DNA from 2 places in the Clostridium sp. HBUAS56017 genome. Region 2 is predicted to be linked to the other one. Evidence: a T-box and tRNA genes for the amino acid it is inferred to sense, from the RefSeq annotation. Region 2 holds a T-box; the other holds one or more tRNA genes.
The links. A T-box is a leader RNA that pairs with one kind of tRNA and senses whether it is charged. The one in region 2 lies ahead of serS (serine--tRNA ligase), so its partner is inferred to be a tRNA-Ser.
Positions count from the first base shown of each region.

Region 1: it encodes a tRNA-Ser, which carries the amino acid that the T-box ahead of serS (serine--tRNA ligase) is inferred to sense. The anticodon was not compared.

Region 1 covers NZ_SULK01000024.1:33,083-51,357, forward strand. The annotation lists gene FAY47_RS16785 (nucleoside deaminase) at 1-432, shown strand, start outside; tRNA gene FAY47_RS16790 (tRNA-Ser) at 439-529, shown strand; gene lgt (prolipoprotein diacylglyceryl transferase) at 556-1,329, shown strand; tRNA gene FAY47_RS16800 (tRNA-Ser) at 1,460-1,549, shown strand; RNA gene ffs (signal recognition particle sRNA large type) at 1,553-1,816, shown strand; gene FAY47_RS16810 (dihydrofolate reductase) at 1,970-2,461, opposite strand; gene FAY47_RS16815 (thymidylate synthase) at 2,461-3,252, opposite strand; gene FAY47_RS16820 (biotin--[acetyl-CoA-carboxylase] ligase) at 3,351-4,307, opposite strand; gene FAY47_RS16825 (biotin transporter BioY) at 4,439-4,993, shown strand; gene dnaX (DNA polymerase III subunit gamma/tau) at 5,179-6,804, shown strand; gene FAY47_RS16835 (YbaB/EbfC family nucleoid-associated protein) at 6,886-7,230, shown strand; gene recR (recombination mediator RecR) at 7,327-7,923, shown strand; gene FAY47_RS16845 (DUF2508 family protein) at 8,118-8,396, shown strand; gene FAY47_RS16850 (pro-sigmaK processing inhibitor BofA family protein) at 8,417-8,683, shown strand; gene FAY47_RS16855 (ABC transporter ATP-binding protein) at 8,840-9,754, shown strand; gene FAY47_RS16860 (ABC transporter permease subunit) at 9,754-10,977, shown strand; gene FAY47_RS20445 (hypothetical protein) at 11,275-11,445, shown strand; gene FAY47_RS16865 (ABC transporter substrate-binding protein) at 11,717-13,435, shown strand; gene FAY47_RS16870 (ABC transporter permease) at 13,522-14,484, shown strand; gene opp4C (oligopeptide ABC transporter permease) at 14,496-15,395, shown strand; gene FAY47_RS16880 (ABC transporter ATP-binding protein) at 15,407-16,405, shown strand; gene FAY47_RS16885 (dipeptide ABC transporter ATP-binding protein) at 16,405-17,382, shown strand; gene FAY47_RS16890 (hypothetical protein) at 17,386-17,598, shown strand; gene FAY47_RS16895 (alanine--glyoxylate aminotransferase family protein) at 17,820-18,275, shown strand, end outside.
Region 2 covers NZ_SULK01000020.1:822-7,954, forward strand. The annotation lists gene FAY47_RS15335 (HD domain-containing protein) at 1-428, shown strand, start outside; gene FAY47_RS15340 (transcription repressor NadR) at 452-961, shown strand; gene FAY47_RS15345 (FAD-dependent oxidoreductase) at 992-2,401, shown strand; gene FAY47_RS15350 (DUF1667 domain-containing protein) at 2,426-2,656, shown strand; T-box leader at 2,718-2,916, shown strand; gene serS (serine--tRNA ligase) at 2,973-4,250, shown strand; gene FAY47_RS15360 (Rossmann-like and DUF2520 domain-containing protein) at 4,454-5,296, shown strand; gene panB (3-methyl-2-oxobutanoate hydroxymethyltransferase) at 5,300-6,127, shown strand; gene panC (pantoate--beta-alanine ligase) at 6,139-6,984, shown strand; gene panD (aspartate 1-decarboxylase) at 6,999-7,133, shown strand, end outside.

The DNA.
Region 1 (18,275 bases), on a different contig from region 2:
ATGGATTATGCAATAGAAGAAGGCGAGAAAGCCTTAGAAAATGGGGAAATTCCTGTTGGAGTTGTCATTGTAAAGAATGGTGTAATAATTGGAAAAGGGTATAATAAAAAAGAAATGAACAATGATCCTACGGAGCATGCAGAAATAATAGCTATTAAAGAAGCTTGTAAAATTATTGGTGATTGGAGATTGAATGGTTCAGAAATGTATGTAACATTAGAACCATGTCCAATGTGTGCAGGAGCAATACTTCAAAGTAGGATTTCTAGATTATATATAGGAACATTTAATAAAGATATGGGAGCTTGTGGCTCTGTAGTTAATTTAATTGATAATAGAAGTTTAAATAGTTTTGTAAATACTATTTGGACTTATGATGATAGATGTAGTGAATTATTAAAAAAGTTTTTTTCTACAAGAAGGAAAAAGTGATTTTATGGAGAAATGGCTGAGTGGTCTAAAGCGGTAGTCTCGAAAACTATTGTACCTTTATAAGGTACCAGGGGTTCAAATCCCCTTTTCTCCGCCAAAAAACAACATATAGGAGGAAATGTTATGAATCCAGTAGCATTTGAGGTCTTTGGTTTAGAAATAAGATGGTATGGTATATTAATTGGTTTAGGAGTTATACTTGCATTAGGTTTAGCTTGGTACAATTGCAAAAAGAAAAATTTGAGTTTTGATTTGGTGACAGATTGTTTTTTATGGGCTTTCCCATTTGCAATAATAGGAGCTAGACTATATTATGTTATTTTTGAATTTGATAATTACAGAGATAATTTGATAGATGTATTTAATATACGTGAAGGTGGATTAGCCATTCATGGTGGCTTAATTGGAGCTTTTTTAGTGGTATTTATATTTGCGAAGGTTAAGAAAATGAATTTGATAGAATATGTTGATCTTGCAGCGCCATCAATTATATTAGCGCAAGCAATAGGAAGATGGGGAAATTTCATGAATAGGGAAGCTCATGGAGGGCCTGTAAGTGAATCTTTTATAAGTCATTTTCCAGGGTTTATAAAAGAAGGCATGTACATACAAGGAGCATATTATCATCCTACATTTTTATATGAATCGGTATGGAATTTACTTGTTTGTGGAATATTATTATTTATCTTATATAAAAAGAAAGAAAAACATAATGGGATAGTTATCTGTAGTTATATTTCACTATATTCTTTAGGCAGATTTTTTGTTGAGGGTTTAAGGACAGATAGCTTAATGTTTATGGGATTAAGAGTGGCACAGTTAGTTAGTATTATTGGTATTGTTGCAGGAATTATTGGTATTATAGTAATTAGCATTAAAGGGAAAAAGATAAGTTAGAATAATAATAGAACCTTTTAAAGAAAATGTTTCTATTGAACAAGAATAATATTTATGCTAGAATGAAAAAGTGTCAAAACCAAATAGTTGGTCTTGATTAGGCAAATATTATGAAAGTTGATTAGAGCATGGAGAGATGTCCGAGTGGTCGAAGGAGCACGCCTGGAAAGCGTGTATAGGGGCAACTCTATCGGGGGTTCAAATCCCCCTCTCTCCGCCAATGCCGTGCTAGATGGGGAGTTAGCGGTGCCTTGTAACCTGCAATCCGCTATAGCAGGATTGAATTCCCCAGAGAGGCTATAATGAATATGGTCTGCCCCATGCAAGTGGTGTTGATAGTCGGGTCCCACGCAACGGAACCCATGAACCTCGTCAGGTCCGGAAGGAAGCAGCGATAAGTGGTCACTTCCGTGTGCCGTGGATCTATCTGGCTTGAGCTAACTACATGGGTAACGCATACGAGTTATAGTCGAACTGGGGTGCACGGTTCATAATTTTGTTAGAAATGCCTTTCTTAATAAAAGGAAGGCTTTTTTTATGAGAAATATAATTTAAGGTTACTCTTCAATAGGATTAACAATATAGGACAATAGGACAAGAAAGAGAGGGAATCCAATTTAGTTTGGATACCCTCTTTTTCTTATTTTCTTATTAAGTTAATAAATTCATATTTAAGACCATCTTCATCATTGATCTTTTCATAAGATGATTCAATAACACCCCACTCATTAAAATTAATATTTGGGAAATAAGTATCACCTTCAAAGTTTTTATTTATTTTTGTAAGATAAAGTTTCTTACAATAAGGGAATAATAAATTATAAATTTCCCCTCCACCTATAATAAAAACTTCTTCTTCAGAGTTTTCATATTTATCTAAAACTTCATTTAGGTCATGCAATATTGTAACTTGGTCAGAATCCACTTTATAGTTAGCATCTCTTGTTATAATGACATGATGTCTATTAGGAAGAACTTTTGGTAAAGACTCAAAAGTTTTTCTTCCCATTATAATTGTATGGTTGGTTGTTATTCCCTTAAATCTTTTAAGATCTTCTGATATATGCCAAAGTAATTTGTTGTCACCACCAATAACATTATTTTCTGCTTTTGCAACTATTATAGAAAGCATTATACTGTTACCTCCATTTTTATAGATTCATGATGTTTATAATCTTCTAATTTAAAATCATCTGGAGTAAATGCATAAAAATCTTTAATATCAGGATTTATCCAAAATTTTGGAGCATCGTATGCATCATTTTCTCTTGTTAACTGTAATTTTAATCCTTCAACTTGATTGTCATATACATGAGCGTTATTAATTACGTGAGTTAATAAGCCTGGTTTTAGTCCTGAAACTTGGGCAAGCATATGTGTTAGCACTGCAAATTGGCATGTATTAAAAGGAACACCTAAGCCCATATCTCCTGAACGCTGAACAAGCATGCAATTAAGTTTTCCATCTGTTACATCCCACATAGTAAGGAAGCAACAAGGGGCAAGGTTCATTTCTGGTAGATCAGCCCAATTCCAAAGATTAATCATCATCCTTCTATCTTGAGGATTATTTTTTAATGCTTCAATTAAGTTATCTATTTGGTTGAATTTTTTAACTTGGTATCCATAAGCTTTGCCAATTGTTCCGTCTTCACCTTCCCATTCATTCCAAACCTTAACGTTCATTTTCCTAAGCTCTTCAACAATATTTGATTGTTTCTGATATATCCAAAGCATTTCTTTTATAGATGTCTTAAATGCAACAAATTTAGTTGTTAGAATAGGAAATTCTTTTTGTAAATCAAATTGCATTATTTGATGTGGTAATTTATATGTAGCCACTGCAGTTCTATTTTTATCATAATATCCATTTTCTAAGATATTTCTAACTATGGATAAATATTTTTTGTCATAAATACTCATTTAGTATCCTCCTCTAAATAACAATATGTTTTAACTGTTAACTTTTATACTAATTATAATCTGTATAGGCAAAAAATAATATGTTAATTTATAAGATTTTATTTAAAAGTAATTTCTCCTGATAACACAGCTCTCTCATTTCCAAAGGTGTCTTTAATAATTAAAGTTCCATCATCAGAAAGCCTTAGACATGTAACGGACTCTTCTGTATTACATGTGATAAGTCGAGCTTTCTTATCAAATAAATTTGAGTTATCTCTACAAATAGTTATGGTTTCACTTATATCGCCATTAGTAATGAAGTGGGTATATAATCTTTCGAAATTTATTAAAAATGAGGATAAAATTTCAGCTCTATTAAAGTGTTTGCCAAGTTCTAATTTTAGTGACGTAGCAATAGAACATATTTCATCATCAAAATTATCTATATTTACATTTAGTCCAATACCAACTATTAAATAATCTACAGTTTCTAGGTCGCATTTAAGTTCTGTTAGTATTCCACATAACTTTTTATCGTTTAGAATAATATCATTAGGCCATTTGATTTCTAAGTTGCCACCTAGGTTACATAATGTTTTATGCATAGCAGCAGCTGTTATTTGAGTAATTTTAGGGCATTCTGTTGGAATAATATTAGGCCTTAAAATTAACGAAAACCATATGCCGCCTTTAGGAGATGACCATATTCTTTTAAAGCGACCATTGCCTGCTTCTTGGATTTCAGAAATTATGACTGTACCATCTTTAGCTCCTTTAGAAGCAAGTTCCTTTGCCTTTTTATTAGTTGAATCTATTGTATCAAAGTGGATAATATCATTCCAAAGATTAGATGTAGTGAGAGATTCCAAAACATCATTAGGGCTAATTATATCTGGAGTTGAAACTAATTTATAACCTTTATTAGATACCCCTTCTATTACATATCCTTTTGCTTTTAAGTTTTTAATATGCTTCCAAATTGCAGCACGTGAAATCATTAAATTTGAACTTAATGTTTCTCCTGATATATAATCTTTGGCTTTTTTAAGTTCAGCTAAAATTTTTTCTTCCATGTAATATCTCCTCCTGCCTATGATTATAGCACAAAAGATTGTAAACCTATAAAAATATTCAAGTTGACAATACAAACGAGCTATATTACTATAAACTTGTACATAAAAATTAATTGGTTGAGGATAAAAGTATGAATAAGACAATAAGTTTAAGAAAACAGATTATATGTGCAATTTTCGCGGCAATAATTGCAATTTTAGCACAAATATCAATTCCACTTCCTTTCACTGGGGTTCCGATTACAATGCAGACTTTTGCAATAGTCCTAACAGCAGTAATTTTAGGAGGAAGGCTTGGAACAATGTCAGTTTTAATTTATATTCTTTTGGGGGCAATTGGGATTCCTGTATTCTCGCAATTTACAGGAGGATTTCAAACATTAATTGGCCCAACAGGAGGATACATAATTTCCTTTCCGGTGGTAGCAGCAATTATTGGATATTGCTCTTGTAAATATAAAAAGAACTATTTGATGATTTCGTTAGCGTGCATTCTGGCAGTTGGAATAAGTTACATAATAGGAACAATACAACTTGCATTTGTAGCAAACCTGACATTTAAGGGAGCTTTAATGGCGGGAGTTATACCTTTCATACCATTTGATATTATTAAAGTAGTTTTAGCAGTAATAATAGGGTACAGAATTCAAAATAGGTTGTTACAATCAAGTACTTCATATCTATAGAATTGAGGATATTCAAAAAATTTGTTTTTTGGATATCCTCAATTTTAATGTTAACATTTATTTTATATAGCATAAGTTGAATCTTTGTGGTTGGTTATAATGGCAATTATAAAATATATTAAATATTTTATAATTGGTGTATAATAAAAATTAAAGTATTTATGATGATAGAGAGGTGAAAGCCCTTGGCGTATACAGCGTTATATAGAGAATGGAGACCCAGAAATTTTGAGGATGTAGTTGGACAAGAGCATATTACTACCACTTTGAAAAATCAAATATTAAATGATAGAATAGCCCATGCCTATCTTTTTTGTGGGACTAGAGGTACTGGAAAAACATCTACAGCAAAGGTTATGGCAAAGGCTTTGAATTGCCTGAATCCTATAGATGGAGAACCTTGTAATGAATGTGAAATGTGCAAAAAGATAAATGAAGGTTTAGCTATTGATGTAACAGAATTAGATGCTGCATCGAATAATGGAATAGATAGGATAAGAGATATTATAGATGATTCTAAATATCCTCCTCAAGAGGCTAGATTTAAGATTTATATACTGGATGAGGTTCATATGTTATCAATAGGAGCTGTTAATGCTTTCTTGAAGACACTGGAGGAGCCTCCAGCTAATGTAATATTTATTTTAGCTACAACAGATCCACAAAAGCTTCCTATAACTATTCTTTCAAGATGTCAAAGATTTGATTTTAAAAGAATAAGTAGTAAAAATATAACAGATAGACTTAGAAAAATTGTTAAGGCACAAGGCGTATTAGCAGATGATAAAAGTTTAGACTTAATAGCTAGAGTATCAGATGGAGCTATGAGAGATTCTTTAAGTATATTAGATCAAGCTATTGCCATGGGAGATGGAAAGGTGGATTATGATTCACTTATTGGAATGCTTGGACTTGTTACAAATGAGTATTTATTTGAGATAACATCAGCTATTGTTGAGAGAAACATTGAAAAAGCTATAAATACTATAGAGAAAATAGTATTTGCGGGAAAGGATATTCACTTATTTATTAAAGATTTAATTACCCATTTTAGAAATCTGCTTATGATTAAGGTAACTAATAACCCTGAAGAAGTGCTAGATATGGCATTAGAAAATATATCTCTTATTAAAGAACAAGGTTCTAGAATGAGAGTTGAAGAAATAATGAGAGATATAAGGATACTTCAAGAAGCTGAAAATAATGCGAAGCTTAGCAAACAATCTAGGTTGTATTTAGAATTAGCTACAATTAAAATGTGCAAAATTGAATATGACACTTCAAATGAGGTTATATTAGCTAGAGTAAATAAACTTGAGGAAGCTTTGAGAAGTGGAAAAGTGAAAGTTGTAGCTGCATCAGCAGGAATGCAGCAAGATGCAGTTAAAACTAATAAGGTTTCAGCAAAAGTATCTGCAAATTCAGTACATGAAGAAAATAAATTTGATTTAGAAGAGAATAGTGATTCAGTTACAACTATTGGGGATATTCAAAGAGCTTGGAAAGATATCTTAGAAGCCTTTAAAGCTAGGAGAGCAATGGTAGTATATGCATCAATAGTTACTGGAAAACCTGTAGCTTGTAGTGGTGGAATATTAACTATACAGTATGATGATGAATATGCTTTTAATAAGCAGAGATTAGAAAAACCTTATAACTATAAAGTTATAAATGAAGTAATATCTGAAGTCATGCGAGAGAATATTAAAGTAAAGTTTACCGTAGAGAAAACTGGGGAAGATGAGAGAAGACCTGAAGATATATTGATTGATGCTCTTGGAGATTCATTAGTAGAAATAATAGATGAATAAATTATTATAAATCAGTGATAGAATTGTTATAAAAAATGCTATATAATAGAAAAATAGATTAGTATTAAGGAGGAATTGTTTATGGCAAGAGGAGGTTTCCCAGGAGGCTTCGGTGGAGGCAATATGAACAACTTAATGAAGCAAGCGCAAATGCTTCAAAAGCAAATGCAAGAAGCTCAAAAAGAAATTGAATCAGCAGAATTTGAAGCTTCAGCTGGTGGTGGTGCTATTACAGTGCGTGTTAGTGGAAAGAAAGAAGTATTAGGAATTAATATAAAACCTGAAGTAGTAGATCCAGATGATGTTGAAATGTTAGAAGATTTAGTACTTAGTGCAGTAAATGAAGCATTAAGAAAAGCTGATGAAGAAACTTCAAACAAAATGGGAAAATTAACAGGTGGAATGAATATGCCTGGTTTATTCTAGCATATCTACTTTTGATGGCATACAAGCTTAATTCTTGTATGTCTTCTTTATTAGAGATAAAGATTAATATGCATGTTTTGAAAGGAATGAATTAATATGGATTTTTATCCAGTGGCTATAGAAAAGTTAATAGAAGAGTTTGCAAAACTTCCAAGTATAGGACAAAAGACAGCACAAAGACTAGCCTTGCATGTTTTAAATTTACCTGAAGATGAAGTTAAAGAGTTTGCAGGGGCTTTAGTTAAGGCAAGAGGAACTATTAAGTATTGTTCGGTATGTGGGAACTTTACGGATAAAGATCCATGTTCTATATGTTCAAATCCTAATAGAGATAATAGTGTAATATGTGTAGTTGAGCAGCCTAAGGATATAATGACTATGGAAAAAGTTAAAGAATTCAATGGTACATATCACGTCTTACATGGTAATTTATCTCCAATGCAAGGAAGAGGCCCTCAAGATATAAGGATTAGAGAATTAGTTTCAAGAATGAAGGAAGAAGTGAAAGAAGTAATTTTAGCAACTAATCCTAATATAGAAGGAGAAGCGACAGCTATGTATATATCTAAAATATTAAAACCTCTTGATGTTAAGGTCACAAGGATAGCTTCAGGTTTGCCTGTAGGTGGAGACTTGGAGTATGCAGATGAAGTTACTTTATCCAAAGCTTTAGAGGGAAGAAAAGAGATATAAAGGAGGGCCCAATAATAAATGGACCCTTTAATAGATAGATGGGAGTTTTAGAAGTTTTGTTTGATAATGAGTGAAAAGCTTCTTATAGAAATAGTATATGTGAGTTAAGTTAAAAGTGTTACCTTTAAATGTTAAAAATGTATATTTGATCAAATAAATGGCAAGACTCTAGATAAATTATTTGGAGGCATGTTATGAATAAAAGAAATATTATTGAATATGTTAAAGGTATAATAAGTAACAATAAAACAGATGATGAATTAATTACTGAAATTGAATATGCTTTACTTGAAATTGAAACAGCAAGAAATATTTTTAATAATGTTGAAGATCCAAGGCTTATTGAAGTTGCAATATACTCAGAAGAGGTTGCTATGAAGAGATTTGATCATTTACTATCTATTGCAAGGGAACGAGGAATTTCGGTAAGTAATGAGTATATTGTTGATAAATTTTTAGAATTAGCTGAATAGGATAGTAGTGAGGTGAGAAAATGGAATTATTACAATCTGCAGATACTAGATTAATAATATATGGATTAATAGGTGTAGTCTTATTATTTCTTTTACTTAAACTTTTTAAGTGGCCATTAAAGATATTATTAAATGGTATATTTGGAGTCGTACTTTTATATATAGTTAATTTAATCGGAGCGAGCTTTAATTTTCACATAGGAATTAATTTAGTAACTGCTTTGATTGCAGGTACATTAGGTATTCCTGGTGTAGCAGCACTTATAATATTTAAGTTATTTATGTAAAGATAGAGCCCTTCAAAATGAGTTGAATCATTTTGAAGGGTCTTTTTTTATACAGAAATATATTTAGAATTAGTTAAGGAATTCTTAAGATGTTATTTACAGAAATATTAAGTTTTGGAGGATAGTATTAGTTATAGGTATTAAGGAGGAAAAATAATGAATGTTTTAGAAGTTAAAGGTGTAAAGAAGAGACTAGGCAAAAGAGAAATTATAAAAGATTTAAATCTAACAGTTGAAGAAGGCGAAATATTTGGTTTTTTAGGGCCTAATGGAGCTGGAAAGACTACTACAATAAGAATGTTGGTTGGACTTATAGCTCAAAATGAAGGGGATATATCAATTTGTGGACATAGTGTTCAAAAGGATAAAGAAGAGGCTCTAAGATACGTGGGAGCAGTTGTAGAAAATCCTGAGTTATACAAGTACTTATCAGGAAGAGAAAATCTTATGCAAATAGCTAGGATTAGAGGAGTGTCTAAGGAAGAAGTGGAAGAACTTATTGAACTTGTAGGATTAAAAGATAGAATTAATGACAAGGTTAGAAAGTATTCATTAGGAATGAAGCAAAGATTAGGACTTGCAGCAGCTTTAATAGGAAATCCTAAGTTATTGATTTTGGATGAACCTACAAATGGACTTGATCCATCTGGAATACTGGATTTTAGAGATATAGTTAAGAAGGCTGCTAAAGAAAAGGGTATGTCTGTATTTATTTCATCTCATATTTTAAGTGAAGTGCAAAATCTTTGTGATAGAGTTGCCTTCATCAATAAAGGAATTATACAATCAGTAGAAAAAATTAGTGATAACAGTGTAGAAACTGAATTAGATAGTTTAACATTGAAGGTAGCAAAAGATGAAGTCAAGGCAGTAACTATATTAAAAACTTTAGGTAATGTCAGAGATGCACAGATTAAGGAAAATGAAATTCATATTATAATAGAATTTGGAAGTACTAACATTGTATTAAAAGAACTCATAAATAAAAATATAGAAGTTGAAGAGATATATAGAAATAGAAGTGAATTGGAACAAAGATATATGGAACTTGTGGAAGGAGGAATGAGATAATGATATTTACATTAATAAAGAATGAATTAATAAAGCTACTTAGGAGAGGAAAGACTTGGGTAGTCTTTGGTTTGTTTTTAGCTCTTATTACAGGATCTATATTCCTTAGCTACTATGGGTCTAAGGATTCTGAATATCGAAATTCTCCACAAGGGCAAATTGAATCGTTGAATAGACAAATAGATTTAGCTAATAATAGAATTAAAGATGCGGAAAAAAGTTCTGAATCATGGGCTAAAGAAGAAGTTATAAATAGTAAGCAACAAATAGAGAAAGATCAAGAATTAATTAAGATACAAGAAGATTTGTTAAAAAATGAAAATGACCCGAATAGCTGGAAAAAGAATTTAGAAAATGAAAAAGAAAATATAGAGAAAACTTTAAATGACAAAAGTGGAAATGAAGAAAGCAAACAATATCAAAATGAAAGATTAGAAGCAATTAATTATTATTTAGATAATGATGTAAAACCAATTGAATCATGGAAGTTTAATGCTATAAACTATTTAAAAGATATTATTCAGGTTTTAGGATTAATAATATTAGTATCAGGTATTGCTGTATTTATGAGCGATATGGTATCAGGGGAATCGACACCTCCTACTCTAAAATTCTTATTGGTACAGCCTATATCAAGAGGCAAGGTGATTTTATCAAAGTTTATTGCAGTTGTTATCACAGTTGTAAGTATGATAGGTGGACTTGAACTTCTAGCTTTCGGAGTAGTAGGAGTTGTAGGTGGATTTGATGGAACAAAAATACCTGAAATAATTCATAAAACATATGAATTTGATTATTCAAACTTAAATAGAATGGGTGAACCTATGATTAAGCAAGTGACTAATAGTGGATTTACGGCTACAAGAGGAGATGCTTTGCTTCAAAGCTTTGGGTTACAAGTTTTATTCATTATCACTTGCTGTGCATTTGTATTTTTGATATCAGCTTTATTTAAAAGTAGTATGACAACTATGGCTTTAACTGTAATAATATCAGTAGCAAGTACTATGGCATGTATGGTATCTGCTAAAGTAGCTAAAGTAGCTCACCTTATGTTCTTTAACTATGGTAGAAGTGGGGATGTAATTAGTGGAGATATTAGTGGAGTGTTTCAAAATCCTAATTTCAACATTAGTTTAGGTATTGGATTAATGATAGGAACTATAATATTTTCTTATGTAATTGCCCACATTGTATTTAGTAAAAAAGATATATTAATTTAATTTTGTTACTCAAAAAGAAATTAATAAGGTTATAATTATACTTCAACGTAATAAAATATGATAAGAAAGAAGATATTCTAGAGATTTTCAAAGTAATTTTGAAAGTCTCTTTCTTATTGTATTTAGCATAAGTACTAGCTTTATAGTGTGAGAATATAAAAATAAATATTTCATTTACTTCTACTCATTTATTTAAATGAGTTTTTTTATAATGCTTTGGAGTATAATTATCCTAGTAGACTTATAAAAATATATTCTATATAACTATAATTGTAAGTAAGAAGAGGAGATGATTTTATGCCAGCAGGTAATGGAGTTAATTGTGGAGAGTGCCCAGAAAAGAAAAGTGGTGAATGTGCTGGAGATGATTTGGGATGTCTATGCTATAAGTGTCCGAGAAAATTGGCGCAATGTATTTGTGTTAAGTATTGCAGAGAAACAGAGTCGGTATTATATTTTGAAAAATGATGTGGATAATTATTAAATTAATATAAAGAAATATATAATAAAGAATATATTGACATGTCAGGTGAATAATATTATTATATTAATTAATCAATATATAGGTGTATATTACGGAAAAGTTAAATATTACTTAAGATGTATAACAAAGGGGTTATGAAGCGGTGAAGCATTGTAACCTCTTTTAATATATTAAAGAACTAAGCAATTGGGGATTTATAACTTTAAAAGAAAAGGTTTATAAATAAAGATCAAAAATAATAAGGGGGAATAAAAAATGAAATTAAAAAAAGTGTTAATGGTATTATCCTTAATGCTGACAGCATCAATGGCTGTTTCTTGTGGGGGGGCAGCAAATAGTTCATCTGTAAGTAAAGAAAAGTCAGATTTAACATCTTCAATAGTTACAACTTATGATGCTACTGATATGAGCAAAAATCCTGAAACAGCTAAAAATAGAAAGGATACATTGATAATTGGAACGGAAGCTCCTGATGGGGTACTTAATCCTTTATATGCAGAGAGTTTGAATGACGATTATATTACTGATAGTATGTATGAGTATTTAATGACTAATACAGAAAATGGAGAAGTAGAGGATAACCTACTTGAAAGCCATGGCTTGTCAGATGATGGTTTAACATATACTTTTAAATTAAAGAAAGATTTAACATGGTCTGATGGGAACAAAATAACTTCAAAAGATATAGCATTTCCTATTAAAGTTGTATGTGATGGAACATATACAGGCCCTTTAGATTTTGTTACAGGAAAAACAAAAATAAAAGGTGGTAGAGATTACAAAGAAGGAAAAGCAGAAGATATATCAGGAATTCAAATTGTAGATGATGAAACTATAAAAATAACTTTAGAAGAAAAAAGTTCATCAGCTATATATGATTTAGGAGTTTTTAGACCTATTCCTGAAAGTTATTATGGAAAGTACTATAGACATGGAAATACAGATGGATTAAAGGAAACATATAAAAAGCCAGGACCTGTATCTGGTGCTTATAAGTTGACTTCTTACAAAGAGGGGCAAGAAATTGATTTAGAAGCAAATTCTAAATATCATAAAGGAACACCAAAAACGAAGAATCTTATATATAAGATTACTGAGGAAGATGTACAAATTCCAATGTTACAATCTGGAGATGTAGATATAGTCAGTCCTACTGTTTCAGAAGACAATGTAGAAACTATAGAGGGATTAGGGTATATGTCATATAAGTTATTCCCAACTAACGGATACGGATATATAGCATTTAATGAAGCTAAGCCAATATTTAAAGATAAAGCTGTAAGACAAGCATTGGCAACTGGTTTAGATAGAGCTAAAATAGTCAACTCAGTATATGGAAAATATGCAAGTGTTATAAATGTTCCACAATCTAAAGCTTCATGGGCATATGCAGATGGGGACAAAGATTATGCGTTTGACATGGATAAGGCCAAAAAGATGTTAGATGATGCTGGATGGAAAGTAGGATCAGATGGAATAAGAGAAAAAAATGGTCAAAAGCTTGAAATTAACTTTACAGGAACTACTCCAAATTCAGTAGTAGATGCGCTTTTATCAGTAGCTACAGATAACTGGAAAGAACTTGGAATTAAGTTCACTAGTGAAAAGATGGACTTTAATTCAATGACAGCAAAACAAAAGACTGGCAATTGGGATATGTTATTCATGGCATGGGTATTAACAGCAGATCCCAATGATAGTCCTATATATGGAACAAACGGATCACAAAATAAAACTGCATATTCAAATTCTAAAGTTGATGAGATATATAAGAAGATAGCAGCAGAATCAGATAAAGATAAGCAAAAAGAACTATTCAAAGAATTGTATAAAGAATTGAATGAAGATTTACCATATATCTATATGTATCAAAGAAATGATATGTGGGCATATAATGGAAGAGTTAAAGGATTAGAAGTTTCTCCATACGTACGTTATACTTATAATCTTTACAAGGTGTCTGTAGAAGATTAATTGAATTAATAAAAAGTTATTAAAGGCATCTTTTAATGATGCCTTTAATAGATTAAGTATATTAATTGTGGAATGGAGAAGGTTAAATGATACAGTATATTATAAAAAGGGTATTAAAAATGATACCAATAATGTTTATTTTATCTATTATATTTTTTGTTATAGTAAACTTAACACCAGGGGACTTTGTTGATACAAAGGCTAATCCTAATATGAGTGCGGAAAAAGTTCAAGAACTGAAGGAGATTTATGGATTCGATAAACCAGTACCAGTTAGATATATTAATTGGGCTAAAAAAGCTATTCTAATGGACTTTGGGGATTCATTAAAATATAAAGAGCCTGTTAGTAAGGTTTTGGGAGATTATGTATGGAATTCATTTTACTTAGCTTTTGTATCATTTATATTGTGTTTAATTATATCAATACCTATAGGAATTATATCAGCAGTCAAGCAGTATTCAAAGTTTGATAAAACGTTTACCATACTAACGTTTATAGGAATATCACTTCCATCATTTTTCATAGCATTAGTTTCTATAAATATTTTTTCATTAAAGCTTGGAATTCTTCCTGTAGCAGGAATGAGTACTGCAGGGACTAATTATACAGGAATGGCTAAGTTTATGGATCTTTTAAAACATATGTTTTTGCCAGTTGCTACACTAACTATATTAAATATAGGAAACTATATTAGGTATGTTAGAACTTCCATGCTTGAAGTTATTAGACAGGATTATATTCGCACAGCTAGAGCTAAGGGGTTAAAAGAAAAAGTGGTTATATATAAACATGCATTAAGAAATGGGCTAATACCGATAATTACATATATAGGATTAACTATACCATCACTTTTTGCAGGAGCTATAATAACAGAAACTATTTTTGTTTGGCCTGGAATTGGTAAAGTTGGCTATGATGCTATTGTTAATAGAGATTATACACTTGTTATGGGATTCAACATGTTTATGGGCATATTGACCTTAATTGGGAATTTGCTTTCTGATGTTTTATATGCAGTGGTTGATCCACGAATTAGATTGAAATAGGAGGAAGGCTAATGGAAAGTTTAGTTAATGAAAAAGAGCAAGAAATAATATCACCTTCAAAAATGGTGTTGAATAGATTGAAAAAGAATAAATTAGCCATGCTTGGCTTAATACTTATAATAATTATTGTTTTATTTAGTTTTGTTGGACCATTTTTTATGAAGTATGGCTATAATACTCATACAGATGATCTAAAAATGCCACCAGGAGGTGGACATGTATTAGGAACTGACTATTTAGGTAGGGATATGCTAACTAGATTAATGTTCGGAGGAAGAATATCAATATTGGTTGGAGTTGTAGCTGTATTAATAGAAACTATAGTAGGTACTTTAGTAGGTGCTATAGCAGGATATTATAAAGGAAAAGTGGATTCTATTTTAATGTCTATAACAGATATTTTTTTAGCTCTTCCTTTCTTACCTATAATATTAGTTTTGGGTAGTGTATTATCAGACCTTAAGGTAAGTGCTTCTCTAAGGATTGTATTTTTAATTTTCATAATAGGAATATTATCTTGGCCAACTATTGCAAGACTTGTTAGAGGTGAGATTTTATCTTTAAGAGAACAAGAATTTATGCAGGCAACAGAAGCTTTAGGTCTTAGAGATAGAAGAAAAATAATAAGACATTTAATTCCGAACGTTATTCCAGTAATAATAGTAAATGCAACTCTTGGAATAGCATCAGCTATTTTAACAGAATCAGCTTTAAGTTATCTTGGAATGGGAGTTGCTGAACCTGTTCCTTCATGGGGAAATATGATTACTATTGCAAATAATCTTCCGGATTTTAAAAATAGACCTTGGCTTTGGGTACCACCAGGTATATGCATACTAATAATTACTATGGGAGTAAATCTATTAGGTGATGGACTTAGAGATGCATTAGATCCAAAGATGAAGAGATAGGGGGAAGAGGTATGAGTAATAATTTATTAGAAATAAAGAGTTTAAAGACCTTTTTCAAGATAGAAGCTGGAATAGTCAAAGCAGTTAATGATGTTTCATTTAGTGTAAGAAAAGGTGAAACAGTTTGTATAGTTGGGGAATCAGGTTGTGGAAAATCAATAACTGCCATGAGTATTATGGGATTAATTTCAAAGGACAATGGTAGTATTGAAGGTGGAGAAATATTATATGATGGCAAAGACTTGTTAAAATTGTCAGATGAAGAAATGAGAAAAATAAGAGGTAAGGATATTGCTATGATATTTCAAGAGCCTATGAGCTCTTTGAATCCTGTATTTACAATTGGACTTCAAATTTCAGAGAGTTTAATGATTCATGAAGGAATGGATAAAAAGGCTGCAAGAAAGAGATCTATAGAGTTATTAGAAGAAGTAGGAATACCTAGAGCAAATGAAATAGTAGATTCATATCCGCATGAGTTATCAGGAGGAATGAGACAAAGAGTAATGATAGCTATGGGGCTTTCTTGTAATCCGAAAGTATTAATAGCAGACGAGCCGACAACGGCATTGGATGTTACGATTCAAGCTCAAATTTTAGACCTTATGAGAGGCATTAAAGATAAATTCAAAACTTCCATACTTTTGATTACACATGATCTTGGAGTTGTTGCTGAAATGGCAGATTATGTTGTGGTTATGTATGCTGGAAAAGTTGTAGAAGAGGCCCCTGTTATGGAGATATTTAAAGAAACTTCTCATCCATATACTATTGGATTGCTAAAATCAAAACCCAAATTATCAGAAAGACAAACAGAACTTTATTCAATACCAGGGCAAGTTCCAAATCCAGTAGGAATGAAGGAGTGTTGCTATTTCTGTGATAGATGTGATAAGGTGATGGATATATGCAAAACCTCTATACCTAGTTTGAAGCTTATTGGTGAAAATCATAAGGTTGCATGTTGGTTATATGATGAAGAGACTGCATCAAAGGAGGAGAAGAAATAATGACAGAGGAATTAGTATTAAAAGTAGAAAACTTAAAGCAATACTTTCCTATTATGGGGGGCTTTTTTAAACATAGAGTTGGAGATGTAAGAGCTGTTGATGATGTTTCTTTTGAAATAAAGAAAGGGGAAACCTTAGGTATTGTGGGGGAATCTGGGTGTGGTAAATCTACTACTGGGAGAACTATATTACAATTACTTAAACCTACGGCAGGCAAAGTATATTTTAAAGGACAAGAAATAAGTGCTATGAAAAAGACAGAACTTAGAAGTCTTCGTCCTAAGATGCAGTTAGTATTCCAAGATCCATATTCGTCATTAAATCCAAGAATGACAGTTGGTCAAATAATAGGAGAAGCTTTAATTGATCATAAATTAGTATCAAAAGATGGATTAAGAAAAAAAGTTCTTGATACAATGAGTCAGTGTGGGTTGCCAGAATATTATATAGATAGATTTCCACATGAATTTTCAGGGGGACAAAGACAAAGAATAGGAATTGCTAGAGCTCTAGCATTAGATCCTGAATTTATTGTAGCTGATGAGCCAGTTTCGGCATTAGATGTTTCTATACAAGCTCAAATAATTAATTTGTTAGTAAAACTTCAAAAGGAAAAGGGATTTACATATATGTTTATATCTCATGACCTTTCTGTAGTTGAGCATATATGTACTAGAGTAGGTGTTATGTATCTTGGTTCTATGATGGAGCTTACAGATAAAGAAGAATTATTTGAAAATCCTCTGCATCCATATACTAAAGCATTATTGTCTGCAATTCCTATTCCAGATCCAACAGCAAAAAGAGATAGAATAATATTAAAAGGAGATATTCCGTCTCCAGCAAATCCTCCTAATGGATGCAAGTTTCATACTAGGTGTCCTTATGCAAGTGATATATGTGAAAATGAAGTGCCAGAGTATAGAGAAGTAATAAAAAATCATTTTGTAGCTTGTCATAAAGCAAATGAGGGATAGAAGATGAATCCATTTAGTATTAGGAGATTTGAAAAGATAGAAGACAAAGAAAAACGAAAAGAGGAATTACAACAACTAAAGAGTGAGAATTTAGGGAAAAAAGATATTTTAGCTCTTATAATAGCTTTATTTCAATTAATTCTTCCTATAGCAGCAATTGTAGCTTTTTTATATTTCTTGGTTATACTTTTTTTGACAAAAGTATGGATGTATTAGAAATGAAAAAAGAACTGATTTAAATAAGATTTAATTCTTATATAAATCAGTTCCTTTTCTTTTATGATGAAAAAAAAATTAAGGGGAAATAATAATATATTGTAGGATAATTTGGAGTGGTAAAGTATTGAATTGAAATGTAATTAGTAGTAAAATTAACAAAAAGGTTAAAATATACTATTAACCTTGATAATATAATAAAAATTGGGGGGATATGCTATATGCATAAGAGATTATTTATTCCAGGTCCAGTTGAAGTCCGTCCTGAAGTTTTAGAAAAGATGGCAACACCTATGATAGGACATAGGAGTAAGGATGCTTCAGCACTTCAAAGAAGAATTAGTGATAATTTGAGAAAAGTATTTTTCACTAAGAGTGAGATCCTTCTTTCAACCACTTCAGGTAGTGGTCTTATGGAAGGAGCAATAAGATGTGGAACACTAAAGAAAGCGGCAGTATTTTCAGTTGGGGCCTTCGGTAAGAGATGGTATGAAATGGCCAAGTTCAATAATGTATCAGCAGATATCTTTGAATATGAAATGGGGAAAGCAGTTGATCCAAGTGATGTCGAAAAGGCATTAGCAACTGGCGAATATGATTTAGTTGCAGTAACTCATAATGAAACTTCAACTGGTGTTATGAATCCTGTTGAAGAAATTGGGGAAGTAATTAAAAAG
Region 2 (7,133 bases):
TTATTAAGAAGTATTTAAATAACGATGAAGAAAATTTGTTTAATAAATTGAGTAAATCAGAAAAACATCATTCAATAAGAGTATGTAAAGATGCCTTAAGCAAATCCATCTTAAGGGATGTAGATAAGGAAAAACTAGCTAAAATAGCTTTACTACATGATGTTGGAAAATCGTTAGGAAACTTAAATATAATAGATAAATCATTAATTGTTATTCTTGATAAGATGACCAAAGGGAGATTAAAAAGATATAATTTTAGTAAAAAAATAGATATATATTATAACCATCCAAAAAAATCAGTTGAGTTGTTAAGAAATATACATAAGTATGATGATGAATTTATAGAGGCTATTAGAAAACATCATGGGAAAGATATAGGAACAAATGTATATTTGAAGATAGTAAAAGAATGTGATGATAGTAATTAGTTAATGAGGGAAGGTAATTAATTATGAATTCGAATGATAGAAGAGAGCAAATATTAAAAAACTTAATAGAAAGTAATAAGCCAATTAAAGGGACTGAATTAGCTATAAAATATAATGTAACAAGGCAAATTATTGTTAAGGATGTAGCGATACTAAGAGCAAAAGGCAATAAAATAATAGCAACCCCGGACGGATACATAATAGGTAGAGAAGAAAATAGGGTGAAGGAAATAATAGCAGTAGTACATGATGATAGTCGATTAGCAGAAGAACTTAATATTATAATAAAATATGGAGGGATTGTCGAGGATGTTATAGTTGAACATCCATTATACGGTGAAATTAAAGGGATGTTAATGATAAAAAACTTAAATGAATTAGATAAGTTCTTGGTAAAATACAGAAGCAATGAGGCCAAATTATTATCTTTACTAACAGATGGAATTCATATTCATACTATATCAACTGATACAAAAGAGAATATGAGTAATATTTTAAAAGAACTAAAAATGAATGGTTTTATTATAGAATAGCTAAATTTGACGTTTATGTGGAGGTATATTATGGATTATGATGTATTAATTTTAGGTGGAGGAATAATAGGGTGTTCAGTGGCTTATGAAATGTCAAAGTATAATTTAAATATAGCACTCATTGAAAAGGATTATGATATAGCAGATGATATATCATTTGTAAATACATCAGTAGTCTACGATGGATCAGAAACTTCAGATCCTGTGATGGCATCATTAGAAAACATAGGGAGTAGACTAATAGAAAAAGCCTGTTCTAAATTTAAAGTGCCATATAAAAAAATAGGCGCATTAAGAGTAACTGATAGTGAAATTGCCATTAAAGGGATAGAACAGATGTATGAAAGGGCTAAGAATAGAAAAATAAGCAATGTTGAATTAGTGGATGGAAAAGAAGCATTGGAGATAGACAACAATTTAAAAATAGATGTAAAGAAGGCATTGTATTCGGAAAATGTTGCTATAATAGCTCCATATGATTTAGCAATAGCATATGCCGAAGTTGCTGCTGAGAATGGAGTTAACTTTAGATTTGAGGAAGAAGTAATAGAAATAAGTAACATTAATAAGGGATTCAAAGTGACCACAAATAAAAATAAATTTACTTGTAGAGTAGTAGTTGATACTATAGCGAATGAAATGTATGTTGACGGAAAAAGTATAAAGAAAAATGATATTATAGATGATAAAGAAGATTCAAAAAACATGAGTTATTATTTAATAGATGATAACATGGATAATCCTTTAGATAAAGTTGTAATAAAGGTATTAGACGAGAAAACATTTGTAATTAATATACCAAACTTATCTGGAGGATCTATTATAGGAATAAAGAATCCTAGAGCAGTAAATATAGATGATGGCATAGATTATGCCAATATGATAGTTCCTGGGATGGATAAAAGTAATGTAAATAATATATTTAGTGATACGTATAAGAAAGATTCTATGGTTATAGATGATAAGCATTTAAGCAATGGATATATAAGAGTAACAGGTACTCATTATGGGAAAATAACACTTGCACCTGCAATAGCACAAAGCATAAGTATATCCATAGCATATAATTTGAAAACTACTGAAAAAAAGGATTTCATAGATAAAAGAAGAGAAATATACAGATTTAGAGATATGAATAATGAAGAAAGAAATGAGTTAATATCAGTAGATAAGAGGTATGGAAATATAGTTTGTGTATGTAATGAAATAACTGAAGGAGAGATTATTGATTCAATAAGAAGACCTCTAGGAGCTAGAACAGTTCAAGGTATTAAAAGAAGAACAGGTGCAGCATTAGGAAATTGTCATGGATCATATTGTGTGAGGAAAATAATAAATATTTTAGCTAGAGAGATGGATAAAAGGCCAACCGATATAGTGGAGGATTCAAAGGATTCTAAGGTTTGGCTTAATAGGATAAAAGAATTTGATGAAGTATAAATACTTATAATAAGGGGGATATCTATATTGAAAGAAGTATTTACTAGTTTAGTTAGAATAAAGGGAGATAGTAAACATAGAGTTGTTTCTATAAAAAGTAGCGAAGCAGTTGACAGAGAACTATTTGTTCAGTTTTCCAAGGTATTGGGTAGAATATATGTAGGCACTCCAATATATATAGGAGATGTTATATGTAGAAATATACTTAATACTGGGGTCGATATAATATCTACTAAAAATATTGAAAAACAATAAAATGCCTTAGTAAAATATTGACAAGGACTAGAAAAGTGTTATATAGTTAATATAATAAAATAGTAAACCTTTGAAAAGGCTAGTAGTAATGATTTAATTTTAAGAGAGTTAGTGTTTGGTGCAAACTAATAATTTGTTATTATGAATCCACCTTGGAGGGTCTGTGATGAGCAGAACGGGAAATCGTTAAATTAATTAAGAGGATAGGATAAATTTATTCTATCAATTAGGGTGGCAACGCGGAGTCTTTCGTCCCTTTTTTAAGGGAAGGGGCTCTTTTTTTATATTTATTTTAGTAATTTGAGGAGGAAAAAGAATGTTAGACTTAAAAAGAATTAGAACTAATCCAGAAGGAATTAAAAAGGCATTAACAAATAGAGGAGAAGATTTTGATTCTTCAGTAATAGATGAAGTAATTTCTTTAGATGAAGAAAGAAGAAAAATACTAGTAAAAGTTGAAGAATTAAAAGGAAGAAGAAATCAAGTTTCAGCTGAAATACCTAAAAGGAAAAAGGCTGGAGAAGATGTTACATCTGTAATGGAAGAAATGAGAGAATTAGGTGATGAAATTAAGGCTTTTGATATAAAAGTGGCCGAAATTGACGAAAGAATAAAATATATCATGTTAAGAATACCTAATATTCCGAATCCAGAAGTTCCAGAAGGGGAAACAGATGAAGATAATGTTGAAATAAAAACTTGGGGAGAGATAACTAAGTTTAAGTTTGAACCAAAAGCACACTGGGATATAGGAACAGAATTAAATATTTTAGATTTTGAAAGAGGGGGCAAGGTAGCTGGTTCAAGATTTACTATTTATAAGGGTCTTGGAGCTAGACTTGAAAGGTCTATAATTAGCTATTTTCTAGATAAACATACAATAGAGAATGGATATACAGAAGTACTTCCTCCTTATATGGTTAATAGAGATAGTATGACAGGGACTGGACAATTACCAAAGTTTGAGGAAGATGCATTTAAGGTTGAGAATAATGGATATTTCTTAATTCCAACTGCAGAAGTTCCAGTGACTAATATGTATAGAAATGAAGTTTTAATAGGGGATGATCTTCCAATTAAGCATGCAGCTTATTCAGCTTGTTTTAGAGCAGAAGCAGGGTCTGCTGGAAGAGATACTAGAGGATTAATAAGACAACATCAATTTAATAAAGTTGAGTTAGTTAAGTTCTGTAAGCCAGAAGATAGTTATGATGAACTTAATAAGCTTGTAGAAGATGCTGAATCAGTACTTCAAGGATTAGGACTACCTTATAGAATAGTTAGAATATGCAAAGGGGATTTAGGATTTACAGCAGCGTTAAAGTATGATATAGAAGTATGGATGCCTAGCTATGGTAGATATGTTGAAATTTCAAGTTGTTCTAATTTTGAAGACTTCCAAGCAAGAAGGGCAAATATTAAGTATAAAGAAACTCCAAAAGATAAACCACAGTTTGTACATACTCTAAACGGGTCAGGTGTGGCCATTGGAAGAACAGTTGCAGCTATATTAGAAAACTATCAACAAGAAGATGGAAGTGTTTTAGTTCCAGAGGTGTTAAAGTCATACTTAAGATGTGATGTAATAAAATAGTAATGATTAATTAGCCAGTTTTTATTATAAAAATAAAAGCTGGTTTTTTATATTGAAATACATATATAAATATGTTAAATTCTAAGAGTGGGTGGTATTTTTATAGAAAGCTACACCAGATAATGATTTGTTATTTTAGACAGCTCATATCCATATAGGAATGGGACTAGAAAGTGTCACACTCTAGTTTTGGAGGTGATAACATAAAGATAGGGTTTATAGGAGCAGGAAAAGTAGGATTTTCCTTAGGAAAGTATTTTAGTATAAATAACTTAATGGTTGTTGGGTACTATAGCAAAAATTCAGATTCTGCAAAAGAAGCAGCAAGATTTACAAGTACTAAGTTCTTTGAAAATATGGAAGAACTTATAGAAGAATGTGATACTATTTTCATTACGACTCCAGATGGAGTTATAGAAGAAATATGGGATAGCATAGATAAGTTGTCGATTAAAAATAAAATCATTTGCCACTGTAGTGGATCATTATCTTCAGGAGTATTTTCTAATATTGAAAGCCATAACGCATTTGGCTATTCAATCCATCCAATGTTCGCAATCAGCGATAAATATAATTCTCATAAAAGATTAAAAGAAGCATTTATAACAATTGAGGGGTCGGTTAAATATATCAATTTAGTTAATGATATGTTTGTCAGGTTAGGGAATAAGACTAAAATTATTACAAATAAAGATAAAGCAAGATATCATCTAGCTTCCGTAGTTGCAAGTAATCATTTTATAGCTCTTGTGGAAGAGGCTGTTATTCTTTTAAGTGAATATGGATTTAATGAAAAGGAGGCTATTGAAGCATTGTATCCATTAATTAATAATAATGTCTCTAACATTCGATCTAAAGGTATAATTAATAGTTTGACAGGACCTGTTGAAAGAAATGATATAGGCACAATTGAGAAGCATATAAATCATTTAAATAATGAAGATAGAGAATTATATAAATTAATGTCAAAAAAATTGTTAAAAATAGCAATGATAAAAAATCAAGATAAGTGCTATGAAAAGATAGAAAATATGATTGGAGAATAGATTATGAAGAATACTAGTATAACGTTTAAGGAATCTAAACAAAGAAATGAAAAGATAACAATGTTAACAGCTTATGATTATTCAACAGCGAAGGTAATTGATGAAGCGGGAATTAATGGGATTTTAGTTGGAGATTCATTAGGAATGGTTTGTTTAGGGTATGAGGATACTCTATCTGTAACAATGGAAGATATGATACATCATTCAAGAGCTGTTGCAAAAGGGACAAAGAACGCATTAGTAGTTACAGACATGCCTTTTATGTCTTATCAAGCCTCAGTTTATGATGCAGTTATTAATGCAGGTAGATTAATAAAAGAAGGACGAGCTCAAGCAGTAAAACTTGAGGGAGGAAAAGAAGTTGCAGAAAGCGTTAGAGCAATAGTTAATGCATCAATACCTGTTATGGGACATATAGGACTTACTCCACAGTCTGTAAATGCATTTGGAGGATTTAAGGTACAAGGAAAAAGTGAAGAGACAGCTAAGAAACTTTTAGAAGATGCAAAAGCTGTAGAAGAAGCAGGGGCTTTTGCTGTAGTACTAGAATGTGTGCCAGCAAAATTAACAAAGCTTATTTCTAGTCAATTATCTATACCAACTATAGGAATAGGTGCTGGAGTTCATTGTGATGGTCAGATATTAGTTTATCAAGACATGTTAGGTTTATTTTCTGATTTTACACCGAAGTTTGTTAAAAAATACTCAAACGTAGGTGAAGTAATGAAAAATGCTTTTAAAAGTTACGATCAAGAAGTCAAAGATGGAGTTTTTCCAGCAGAAATTCATAGTTTCAAAATAGATGAAGATGTTATAGAAAAGTTGTATTAGGGGTGAGAAGTATGAAGGTAGTAAGTACTATTAAAGAAGTTAGAGATGCTGTAAGAGAGTGGAGAAAAGAAGGTTTAACTGTAGGTTTTGTGCCAACAATGGGATATTTACATGAAGGACATAAGAGCCTTATCGATAAGGCAGTAGAAGAAAATGATAGGGTTGTAGTAAGTATTTTTGTTAATCCTACTCAATTTGGACCAAATGAAGACTTAGAAAGTTATCCTAGAGATTTAGAAAGGGATAGTAGCTTATGTTCTGATTCAGGAGTAAATGTTATTTTTACACCTCAAAGAGAAGAAATGTATCCAGAAGGGTTTTGTACATCAATTAACATGACAGGACTTACTGAGAACTTATGTGGAAAAAGTAGACCAGTGCATTTTGGTGGAGTTTGTACAGTTGTAACTAAATTATTTAATATAGTAGCTCCAGATAAAGCTTATTTTGGACAAAAAGATGCACAACAATTAGCCATTATAAAGAGAATGGTTAGTGATTTAAATTTAAATATTGAAGTTGTTGGTTGTCCAATAATAAGAGAAGAGGATGGATTAGCTAAGAGTTCTAGAAATACTTATTTAAGTAAAGAAGAAAGAAGAGCCGCTGTAATATTAAGTAAGTCATTAAAGTTAGGATTAGAAGCTATAAACTCAGGAGAAAGAAATAGTAGAAATATTATAGAGTTGATAAAGGGAAATATAGAGAGTGAGAAATTAGCAAAGATAGACTATGTTCAAATAGTCGATTTATTATCAATGAAGGATGTTGAAACTATAGAAAAGCCTGTGTTGGTAGCTATTGCTGTATATATTGGAAAAACTAGATTAATAGATAACTTTATTTTTGAAATATAGTGGGGGTTATAGAAATGAACGTAACAATGTTAAAAGGGAAAATACACAGAGCAAAGGTGGTACAAGCTGAACTAGATTATGTAGGAAGTATTACTGTAGATATGGATTTATTAGATGCAGCAGGAATTTTAGAATATGAAAAAGTCCAA